2 regions of the Streptomyces sp. NPDC055099 genome follow, and region 2 is predicted to be linked to the other one. Evidence: predicted binding sites of a transcription regulator. Region 2 holds the regulator's gene; the other holds the start of a gene.
The links. The regulator HspR, encoded in region 2, represses chaperone genes until heat shock. The targets are predictions, from matches to a motif close to TTGAGNNNNNNNNNCTCAA.
Positions count from the first base shown of each region.

Region 1: the regulator HspR is predicted to act here: its motif matches at 3,233-3,251, upstream of lon (endopeptidase La).

Region 1 is NZ_JBSGUA010000009.1:173,556-178,308, forward strand. It holds gene ACWFRU_RS22985 (lysozyme) at 1-715, shown strand, start outside; gene lon (endopeptidase La) at 787-3,210, opposite strand; gene ACWFRU_RS22995 (rhomboid-like protein) at 3,324-4,076, opposite strand; gene ACWFRU_RS23000 (spermidine synthase) at 4,241-4,753, shown strand, end outside.
Region 2 is NZ_JBSGUA010000012.1:254,428-259,180, reverse strand. It holds gene dnaJ (molecular chaperone DnaJ) at 1-1,172, shown strand, start outside; gene ACWFRU_RS28230 (heat shock protein transcriptional repressor HspR) at 1,174-1,638, shown strand; gene ACWFRU_RS28225 (hypothetical protein) at 1,744-2,292, shown strand; gene ACWFRU_RS28220 (DUF397 domain-containing protein) at 2,289-2,471, opposite strand; gene ACWFRU_RS28215 (helix-turn-helix domain-containing protein) at 2,481-3,362, opposite strand; gene ACWFRU_RS28210 (ATP-binding protein) at 3,612-4,085, shown strand; gene ACWFRU_RS28205 (Uma2 family endonuclease) at 4,183-4,753, shown strand, end outside.

The DNA.
Region 1 (4,753 bases), on a different contig from region 2:
CGACACCCCCGCCCGCGGCTCCGCCCGCATGGGGCAGGGCGTCATCGAGCACGACGGGCAGGGCAGTCTGCCCCCCAGCGGCGACGCCGTACAGACCGAGGGCGTCGACGTCAGCAGCCATCAGGGCAACGTCGCCTGGTCGACGCTCTGGAACAGCGGCGTGAAGTGGTCCTACGTCAAGGCGACCGAGGGCACGTACTACAAGAACCCGTACTTCGCCCAGCAGTACAACGGTTCGTACAACGTGGGCATGGTCCGCGGCGCCTACCACTTCGCGACGCCCGACACCTCCTCGGGCGCCGCCCAGGCCAACTACTTCGTGGACAACGGCGGCGGCTGGTCCCGCGACGGCAAGACGCTGCCGGGGGCGCTGGACATCGAGTGGAATCCGTACGGGGCGGCCTGCTTCGGCAAGTCCCAGTCCGCGATGGTCACCTGGATCCGGGACTTCCTGAACCAGTACAAGGCGCGCACCGGCCGGCACGCGGTGATCTACACGGCCACCAGCTGGTGGAAGCAGTGCACCGGCAACTACGGCGGCTTCGCCGTCAACAACCCGCTGTGGATCGCGCGTTACAACACCTCGCCGGGTGAGCTGCCCGCCGGATGGAGCTTCCACACGATGTGGCAGTACACCTCGACGGGCCCGACGGTCGGGGACCACAACAAGTTCAACGGCGCGCTCGACAGGGTCGTCGCGCTCGCCAACGGCTGAGCGGACCCACCGAGCACGCGGGCCCGAAACCCCTTTCGGGGTCCCGGGCCCGCACGCACCGGCCTCCTCCGTCACGCGGCGGCCGGAACCCTCACCTCGGCCTCCGTCAGGGCCAGTTCGAGCACCTGACGGACGTCCGTCACCGGGTGCACGTCGAGCTTCTCCAGGATCTCGGCCGGGACGTCGTCCAGGTCGGCCTCGTTCCGCTTCGGGATGATCACCGTGGTGATCCCGGCGCGGTGCGCGGCGAGCAGCTTCTGCTTGACGCCGCCGATCGGCAGGACGCGCCCGGTCAGCGACACCTCACCGGTCATGGCCACATCCGTACGGACCAGACGGCCGCTGAGCAGCGACGCGAGGGCGGTCGTCAGGGTGACGCCCGCGCTCGGCCCGTCCTTGGGGACGGCGCCCGCCGGGAAGTGGACGTGCACGCCGCGCTCCTTGAGGTCGCCGACGGGCAGCTCCAGCTCCGCGCCGTGCGAGCGCAGGAAGCTCAGCGCGATCTGCGCCGACTCCTTCATGACGTCGCCGAGCTGGCCGGTGAGCGTGAGCCCGGAGGCTCCCGTCTCCGGATCGGCGAGCGACGCCTCGACGAACAGGACGTCGCCGCCCGCGCCGGTGACCGCGAGCCCGGTCGCCACGCCCGGTACCGCCGTGCGCCGCTCGGCCGGGTCCTGCGCCGACTCGGGCACGTGGTGCGGGCGTCCGATGAGACCGCGCAGGTCGTCCTCGCCGACGGTGAACGGCAGCTCCCGCTCGCCCAGTTCGTGCTGTGCGGCGACCTTGCGGAGCAGCCGCGCGACGGACCGCTCCAGGTTCCGCACGCCCGCTTCCCGGGTGTACTCCCCCGCGAGCTTGCGCAGCGCGCTCTCGTCCAGGGTCACCTCGTCCGTGCCGAGCCCGGCCCGCTCCAGCTGGCGCGGGAGCAGGTGGTCACGGGCGATGACGACCTTCTCGTCCTCGGTGTAGCCGTCGAGCCTGACCAGCTCCATGCGGTCGAGCAGCGCCTCGGGGATGGACTCCAGGACGTTCGCCGTCGCCAGGAACACCACGTCGCTCAGGTCGAGCTCGACCTCCAGGTAGTGGTCGCGGAAGGTGTGGTTCTGCGCCGGGTCGAGGACTTCGAGGAGGGCGGCCGCCGGGTCGCCCCGGAAGTCGGAGCCCACCTTGTCGATCTCGTCGAGGAGCACGACCGGGTTCATGGACCCGGCCTCCTTGATGGCGCGCACGATCCGTCCGGGCAGCGCCCCGACGTACGTACGCCGGTGACCGCGGATCTCCGCCTCGTCGCGTACGCCGCCGAGCGCGACCCGCACGAACTTGCGGCCCATGGCGTGCGCGACGGACTCGCCGAGGCTGGTCTTTCCGACGCCAGGAGGACCGACCAGGGCGAGCACGGCGCCACCCCGGCGGCCGCCGACGACCCCGAGGCCGCGGTCGGCGCGGCGCTTGCGCACCGCGAGGTACTCGGTGATGCGCTCCTTCACGTCCTGCAGGCCCGCGTGCTCGGTGTCCAGGATCTCCTGGGCGCCCTTGATGTCGTACTCGTCCTCGGTGCGCTCGTTCCAGGGCAGTTCGAGGACGGTGTCGAGCCAGGTCCTGATCCAGGAGCCCTCGGGCGACTGGTCGCTCGCGCGCTCCAGCTTGTCGACCTCCTTGAGGGCGGCCTCGCGGACCTTCTCGGGGAGCTCGGCGGCCTCGACGCGGGTGCGGTAGTCCTCGGACTCCTCGCCGTCCTTCTCGCCGTTCAGCTCGCGCAGCTCCTTGCGCACGGCGTCGAGCTGGCGCCGCAGCAGGAACTCGCGCTGCTGCTTGTCGACGCCTTCCTGGACGTCCTTGGCGATGGACTCGGCGACGTCCTGCTCGGCGAGGTGCTCGCGCAGCTGCTCGGTGGCAAGCTTGAGGCGGGCGACCGGGTCGCCGGTCTCCAGGAGCTCGATCTTCTGATCGGTGGTGAGGAAGGGCGAGTATCCGGAGTTGTCGGCGAGGGCCGAGACGTCGTCGATCTGTGTGACGCGGTCCACGACCTGCCAGGCTCCGCGCTTCTTGAGCCAGCTGGTGGCGAGCGCCTTGTACTCCTTGACCAGCTCGGTGACGGCGCCGGGAAGGGGGTCGGGCACGGTCTCGTCGACCTTGACGCCCTCCACCCAGAGCGCGGCACCGGGTCCGGTCGTCCCGGCGCCGATCCGCACGCGGCCACGGCCGCGGATCAGGGCGCCGGGGTCACCGTCGGAGAGGCGGCCGACCTGCTCGACGGTGCCGAGGACGCCGGTCGCGGCGTACGTCCCGTCGATGCGCGGAACAAGAAGGACCTGCGGCTTGCTGCTCCCTTCGGAGCGGGCGGCGGCCTGGGCCGCCTCGACCGCGGCGCGCACCTCGGTGTCGGACAGGTCGAACGGAACCACCATGCCGGGCAGGACAACCTCGTCGTCGAGCGGCAGCACGGGCAGTGTCAACGGTGTGGACGGCTTCGACTCGGCGGACTCAGTAGTCATGATCTCCCCTTCGGCATTCAAGTTGAGCTATGTGGGCTCAATGCTTGTGAGTGCTTGAATGTTCCCCAAGGGGTGTTCGCTGTGAGCGATCACTTCAGAATGCGCGGGGTCCGTCAGGCGGACCGGCGCCACCGTCGCACCAGCGGCCACGTGGCGACGCCGATCGACAGGGCCAGCAAGTGGCCCCAGTTGGTCATCGGGTCCGTGAACGCGATCAGGTCGTCGATCAGCATGCCGCCGAAGCCGGCGAGCACCAGCCACCGCAGCCACGGCCTGAAGAGCCCGGCCAGCGCGCCGACGCTCGCCGCGACGCCGAAGCTGATGCCGTAGTCGAGGCGGTGCAGGGAGCTGTCGGGCAGCTGCCCCGCGAGGACCGAGAGGCCGACGGGGACCTCGGTCGCGAGGGTGGCCACGACATGGCCGAGCAGGAAGACGCCCGCCGTGCGCAGCGCGCCGATGCGGCGCTCAAGGGCGGTGAGGACCAGCAGGAAGCCGATCGCGTACGGCGACGTGATGCCGCCCGCGATCCACAGCGCGCTGGCCACCAGGACGAGCAGCGGCTGCTGCGTCAGGTGCGCGACGTCGGTGCTGGAGTGCCGGTGCAGGTCCGCGATCAGGGACGGGTCCGCGTACCGCGTCAGGAGCGACGTCAGGGCGAGGACCGCGGCGTAGCCGAACGTGAAGGGCGTACCCGTGGGGGTCGGCAGGACGCGCCACAGACCGGCGGCCCATGGTCTCCGACCCGGCGCCGCCACCTCGGGGGCCATCACCTGGGGCACGCGGTCCCGCTGTCGCGGGATGCCGTCCAGGCCGGGCGGGGCCGTCTCCTCGGGCGCCGTGGGGGCGGCCGACGCGCTCGGGTCCAAGGTGAGACGCTCCTTCCGTCATGTCCACCCTTTGTCGATCTTTCCGGCACTGTCTATGACCCGTGCCACGACCCGCACCACGTGAGACACGAATCACAGCAACCCCGGAGCGCGTGTCCGCGTCCGCCCCGAATCGCGCTCCCCGCGGTCATACCCTGACCGCCATGCAAACCCACACCACCGCCCCCGTCGTCATCGACCGGCGCGAGGGGCCGTACGGCGAAGTCGTACTGCGGCGCCATGGTGCGCTTCTGCAGATCATCGCCAACGGCTGTTTCCTGATGGACACTTCGGACGGCCGCTCGGAGCGGCTGCTCGTCGACGCGGCGTACGACGCCCTCGACGATCCCCGGGAGCCCGACCTGCTCATCGGCGGCCTGGGCGTCGGCTTCTCCCTCGCCCACGCGGCGGCCGACCCGCGCTGGGGCCGCATCACGGTCGTCGAGCGCGAGCAGGCCATCATCGACTGGCACCGCGCGGGTACGGACGCCCCGCTGGCCGCGCTCTCCGGCGCCGCGCTCGCCGATCCGCGCACGGAGATCCTGCACACAGACCTGATGGCGCATCTCTCCGGCGCCGACGCCCCTGACGGCACCCCGAGAACGTACGACGCGCTCTGTCTGGACATCGACAACGGGCCGGACTGGACGGTGACGGAGGACAACAACTCCCTCTAT
Region 2 (4,753 bases):
ACTACAAGGTCCTCGGCGTCCCCAAGGACGCCACCGAAGCCGAGATCAAGAAGGCCTACCGGAAGCTCGCACGCGAGAATCACCCGGACGCCAACAAGGGCAACACCAAGGCCGAAGAGCGCTTCAAGGAGATCTCCGAGGCGAACGACGTCCTCGGCGACCCCAAGAAGCGCAAGGAGTACGACGAAGCGCGTGCTCTCTTCGGCAACGGCGGCTTCAGGGCCGGTCCCGGAGGCCCCGGCGGCGGCTCGTTCAACTTCGACCTGGGCGACCTCTTCGGAGGCGGCGCCCAGGGCGGCGGTGGAGCGGGCGGTGCCGGCGGCTTCGGGGGCGGTCTGGGTGACGTCTTCGGGGGCCTGTTCAACCGAGGCGGCACGGGTGCGGGCGGCGCGGGCACGCGTACGCAGCCCCGGCGCGGCCAGGACATCGAGTCCGAGGTCACGCTGAGTTTCACGGAGGCGGTGGACGGGGCCACGGTCCCGCTCCGGATGTCCTCCCAGGCGCCCTGCAAGGCCTGTTCCGGCACCGGCGACAAGAACGGCACACCGCGCGTGTGCCCGACCTGCGTCGGCACGGGCCAGGTCACGCGGGGCGGAGGCGGCGGTTTCTCCCTCACCGACCCCTGCGTGGACTGCAAGGGCCGTGGGCTCATCGCCCAGGACCCGTGCGACATCTGCAAGGGGTCGGGCAGGGCGAAGTCGTCGCGCACGATGCAGGTGCGGATTCCGGCGGGCGTCTCGGACGGCCAGCGCATCCGCCTGCGCGGCAAGGGCAGCCCCGGTGAGCGGGGCGGCCCGGCGGGCGACCTGTACGTCGTCGTGCACGTCGACACCCACCCGGTCTTCGGCCGCAAGGGCGACAACCTGACGGTGACGGTGCCGGTGACGTTCGCCGAGGCGGCACTGGGCGGCGAGGTGAAGGTCCCCACCCTGGGCGGCCCGCCGGTCACCCTGAAGCTGCCTCCGGGCACGCCCAACGGTCGTACGATGCGGGCGCGGGGCAAGGGCGCGGTCCGCAAGGACGGCTCGCGGGGCGACTTGCTGGTGACGGTGGAGGTGTCGGTCCCGACCACCCTCTCCGATTCCGCCAGGGAAGCCCTGGAGACGTACCGCGAGGCGACTGCGGACGACGATCCGCGGGCAGAACTGTTCCAGGCCGCGAAGGGAGCATGAGATGGACGGCCGTCGTCGACAGTCCACTTTTGGGCGGGCGTACCAACTGACCGACGAGACGCCGGTCTACGTCATCTCGGTGGCCGCCCAGCTTTCGGGCCTCCACCCGCAGACCCTGCGGCAGTACGACCGCCTCGGTCTGGTCTCCCCGGACCGCACGGCGGGCCGTGGCCGCCGCTACTCGGCCCGCGACATCGAACTGCTGCGCACGGTGCAGCAGTTGTCGCAGGAAGAGGGCATCAACCTCGCCGGCATCAAGCGCATCATCGAGCTGGAGAACCAGGTCGCGGCGCTGCAGGCGAGAGTGGTGGAGCTGTCCAGCGCCGTGGAGGGCGCGGCTGCCGCGATGCAGCAGCGCGAGGCGGCGGTCCACGCGTCGTACCGCCGCGACCTGGTCCCGTACCAGGACGTGCAGCAGGCGAGCGCGCTGGTGGTGTGGCGCCCGAAGAGGACGACGGAGCAGTAGCGCGGTAGCTCTTAGGGGCTTAGTAGTCTGAGCAGGGGCCGGGAGGTGGCAACCTCCCGGCCCCTGCGCGTAGTCGGACGGATTCTCCGGGGGAGTTGAGCGACGATGGCCATGGTGGGCCTGTTCTGGATCGCCGAGGGCGATGTGTACGTGGGCGCGAAGCCGTCCGGCCTGGCGGCGGGGGTGCGGCTGACGCCGGAGGGCATCGTGGCCCTCGGCGACAAGCAGTCGGGGTTCTACCCCTGGGACGAGGTGAGCGCCCTGACGGTGGAGGACGTGCCGGTGAAGTCCCTGAAGGGCCAGGGCGCCGTGCTGCTCAAGTCCGTGAAGCGGCAGGTGGTCACGCTGGTGGACCTGGCCCTCACCGTGGGCCTGGGCGGCGCGGACGAGGCGCCGCTGATGACGGTACGTCTCACATCACCGTCCGGCGAGACCGAGCTGGCGGCCTACATCGCCGCCACAGCCGCCGGCTACTCCCAGACGGAGTACGACCTGTCCCAGACGCTCCTGACCCGCATGACACAGGGCGAGGCCACCCTGCGCACGACGCTGGCGACGATGGCGCAGTGGGGACGAGCACGGGAGGGGGGCTCGCCCCGGGGGAGCGAGAGGGAGGCGTTGCTGCGGGAGTGGTGCGGCGGGGACGCCGCCTAGCCCTCTTCGGAGAGGGCCTTCAGTAGCGCGGCGAGGGTGCGGGGGGCGGTGGTCAGGATCGTCTCCGGGGTGTCGCTCTCGCGCAGACGGATGGTTCCGTCGGGGGCGGTGGCGACGTAGAGGCATTCGCCCTCGGGGCCACCGCTGAACGAGGACTTCTGCCAATGCAGTTCGGGCACCGTGGCCTCCTAAAGGGTGTAGAGCAGGTGCTGGATGAGGCCCAGCGAGTCCTTCACTGAGTGTGCTTCGGGGGCCAACGATACGTCGATGGGAGCGAGGGCGTTCTCGGCCAGTCGCTCGAACAGCGAGCTGTACCGGTCCAGTTGATCACGGTCGCCAACGTACTGAGGCCCGGCGGCCTGCTCCAGGATGAGTGTGCTCAACTCCGGCACTTTGGGAATGACGTGAACGAAGTTGCCGCTCAGAGCTGCGTACGCTTGAGCGCTGAACGGGTATACCTGGATGGTCACATGGGGCAGGCGAGCCAGCTCGAGAAGCCTCAGTAGCTGCGCGCGAACGACCTCGGTTCCGCCGAACCGCATGTGCAGGGCAGCCTCATGGATCACGGCGTGGACGGTTGGTGGATCCTCACGGGTGAGGATGTGCTGCCGCTCCATCCGGAAGTCCAGGGCGCCCTCGATGCTCTCGAAGCCCAGCTTCGGGCTGGCGAAGATGGCTTGCGCGTACGCGGGTGTCTGGAACAGCCCGGGGATGAACAGTGACTGGTGCGTCCGCAGCGCTACGGCTCCGGCTTCCAGCTCCGCCAAGTTGAGCGAGATCTGCCGCATGCGCTTCCTGTAAGCGCTCCACCAGCCTTTGCCCGTGGATTCGGACAGCTCTACCAGGGCTTCAATGTATGCCCTGTCGGTGCAGCCGTACAGGTCGGCGAGTTCGCGCAGCCGCTCCGTCAGGATGGTCGTCTTCGCGGTCTCGATCTGGCTCAGCTGCCCTCGGCCCATACCGACCCGCTCGGCAGCTTCTCCAGCACTGAACCCCGCCTGCTCGCGCAGTTGTTTGAGCTCGCAGCCGAGCCGCCGCTGGCGTTCGCTGATGATGGTGCGCAGTCCCACGGATGTCTCCTCGATGGCGTCACCAAAGTCTGCCTCGCACAAGGGAGTTGGTCCATTGAAAGCGTCGATCAGGTTGTCAATTAACGCCCCCTGACTCTACGCTCTGTGTGGCATCGGTCACTCACCGGAGCCGCCCAGTCTCCCCTGCCCACAAGCCGAAAGGCACCCACCGCACCCCCCAGGCACGCGTGGGCAACGCCATCGTCGCCCGGCAGGGCCCCTCACCCCCTCCCGACGGGAGCAACCGTCATGCCACCAGACCGCCCCCACGCCACCGCCTACCGCCCCGCCCAACTCGCTTACGACTACAGCCTGTTCAACCGGGGCGACGCGACATCACCCAAGGTCTGCCGGGACTTCGTACGCACGGTGCTCCACACCCTGGACCGAGAAGCGCTGGCCATGCCGGCGACCCTCTGCACCTCGGAACTCATCACGAACGTGCACCTGCACACCAAGGGCTCCGCGATGCTCCGCATCCTCCTGACCCTCACCCGCCTACGGGTAACCGTCTTCGACGAGAGCCCGGACCCCCCGATCGTGGTGGCGCACCCCGCAGCCGGGGCGGCCGCCTGCTGGGGGCGGGGGCTCGCCCTGGTCGCGGACCTGTCCGACACGTGGGGCGTCGCGGACGACAGGGCGGGGCGGTACGCGAAGGGGGTCTGGTTCGAGCTGGGGGAAGCCGGGGCGGGGGAACCGTTCCGCCCTCACCGCATCGGGTGACCGGGGGAGATTCCCCTGGTCGGCCCCACCCACGTACCTACTGTGATCGCGTTGCTTGTGCCGCGAGGACGCCGAGCCCACACGGAGGTGCGCCATCATGACCGCTCTTGCAGCTGAGAGGCCCAAGACCATGCCTGACACCGAGACCGAGCCGGCCCCGTCCGCCGTCGAGCTGGACGAGGTGCTGTGGCAGGCATGGAAGGCGATGGAACTCCCCGAGGGCTACCGCGCTGCAATCATCGAGGGAGCCATCGAGGTGTCGCCCACCGGTCGCTATTCGCATGCCGAGACCGCCAATCTGTTCCGGGACGAGCTGGTGGTATTCCTGAGCGGCGGTGACTTCGTCGCACGCAACGACGGGAACATCGTTCACGAGGGGCGAGTATGGATTCCCGACCTGTACGTCGTGCCCCGCGACAGGGAGCGTTACGTGACCGCAGACGGAGTCGGGGTAACCGCTGCAGCCGTGCGTCTTGTCGTCGAAGTGGTTTCTCCTGGAACACGCAACCAAGAGCGCGACAGGGTGAAGAAGCGTCGCGAGTACGCCCGCGCCGGGATCCCCGTATACGTGATCATCGACGACTACGACGGCGAAGACACCGTCACCATCCTGACAGAGCCGCAGCCGGAGAAGGCGGATTGGATCGGCGTCCACCGAGTCCCGTACG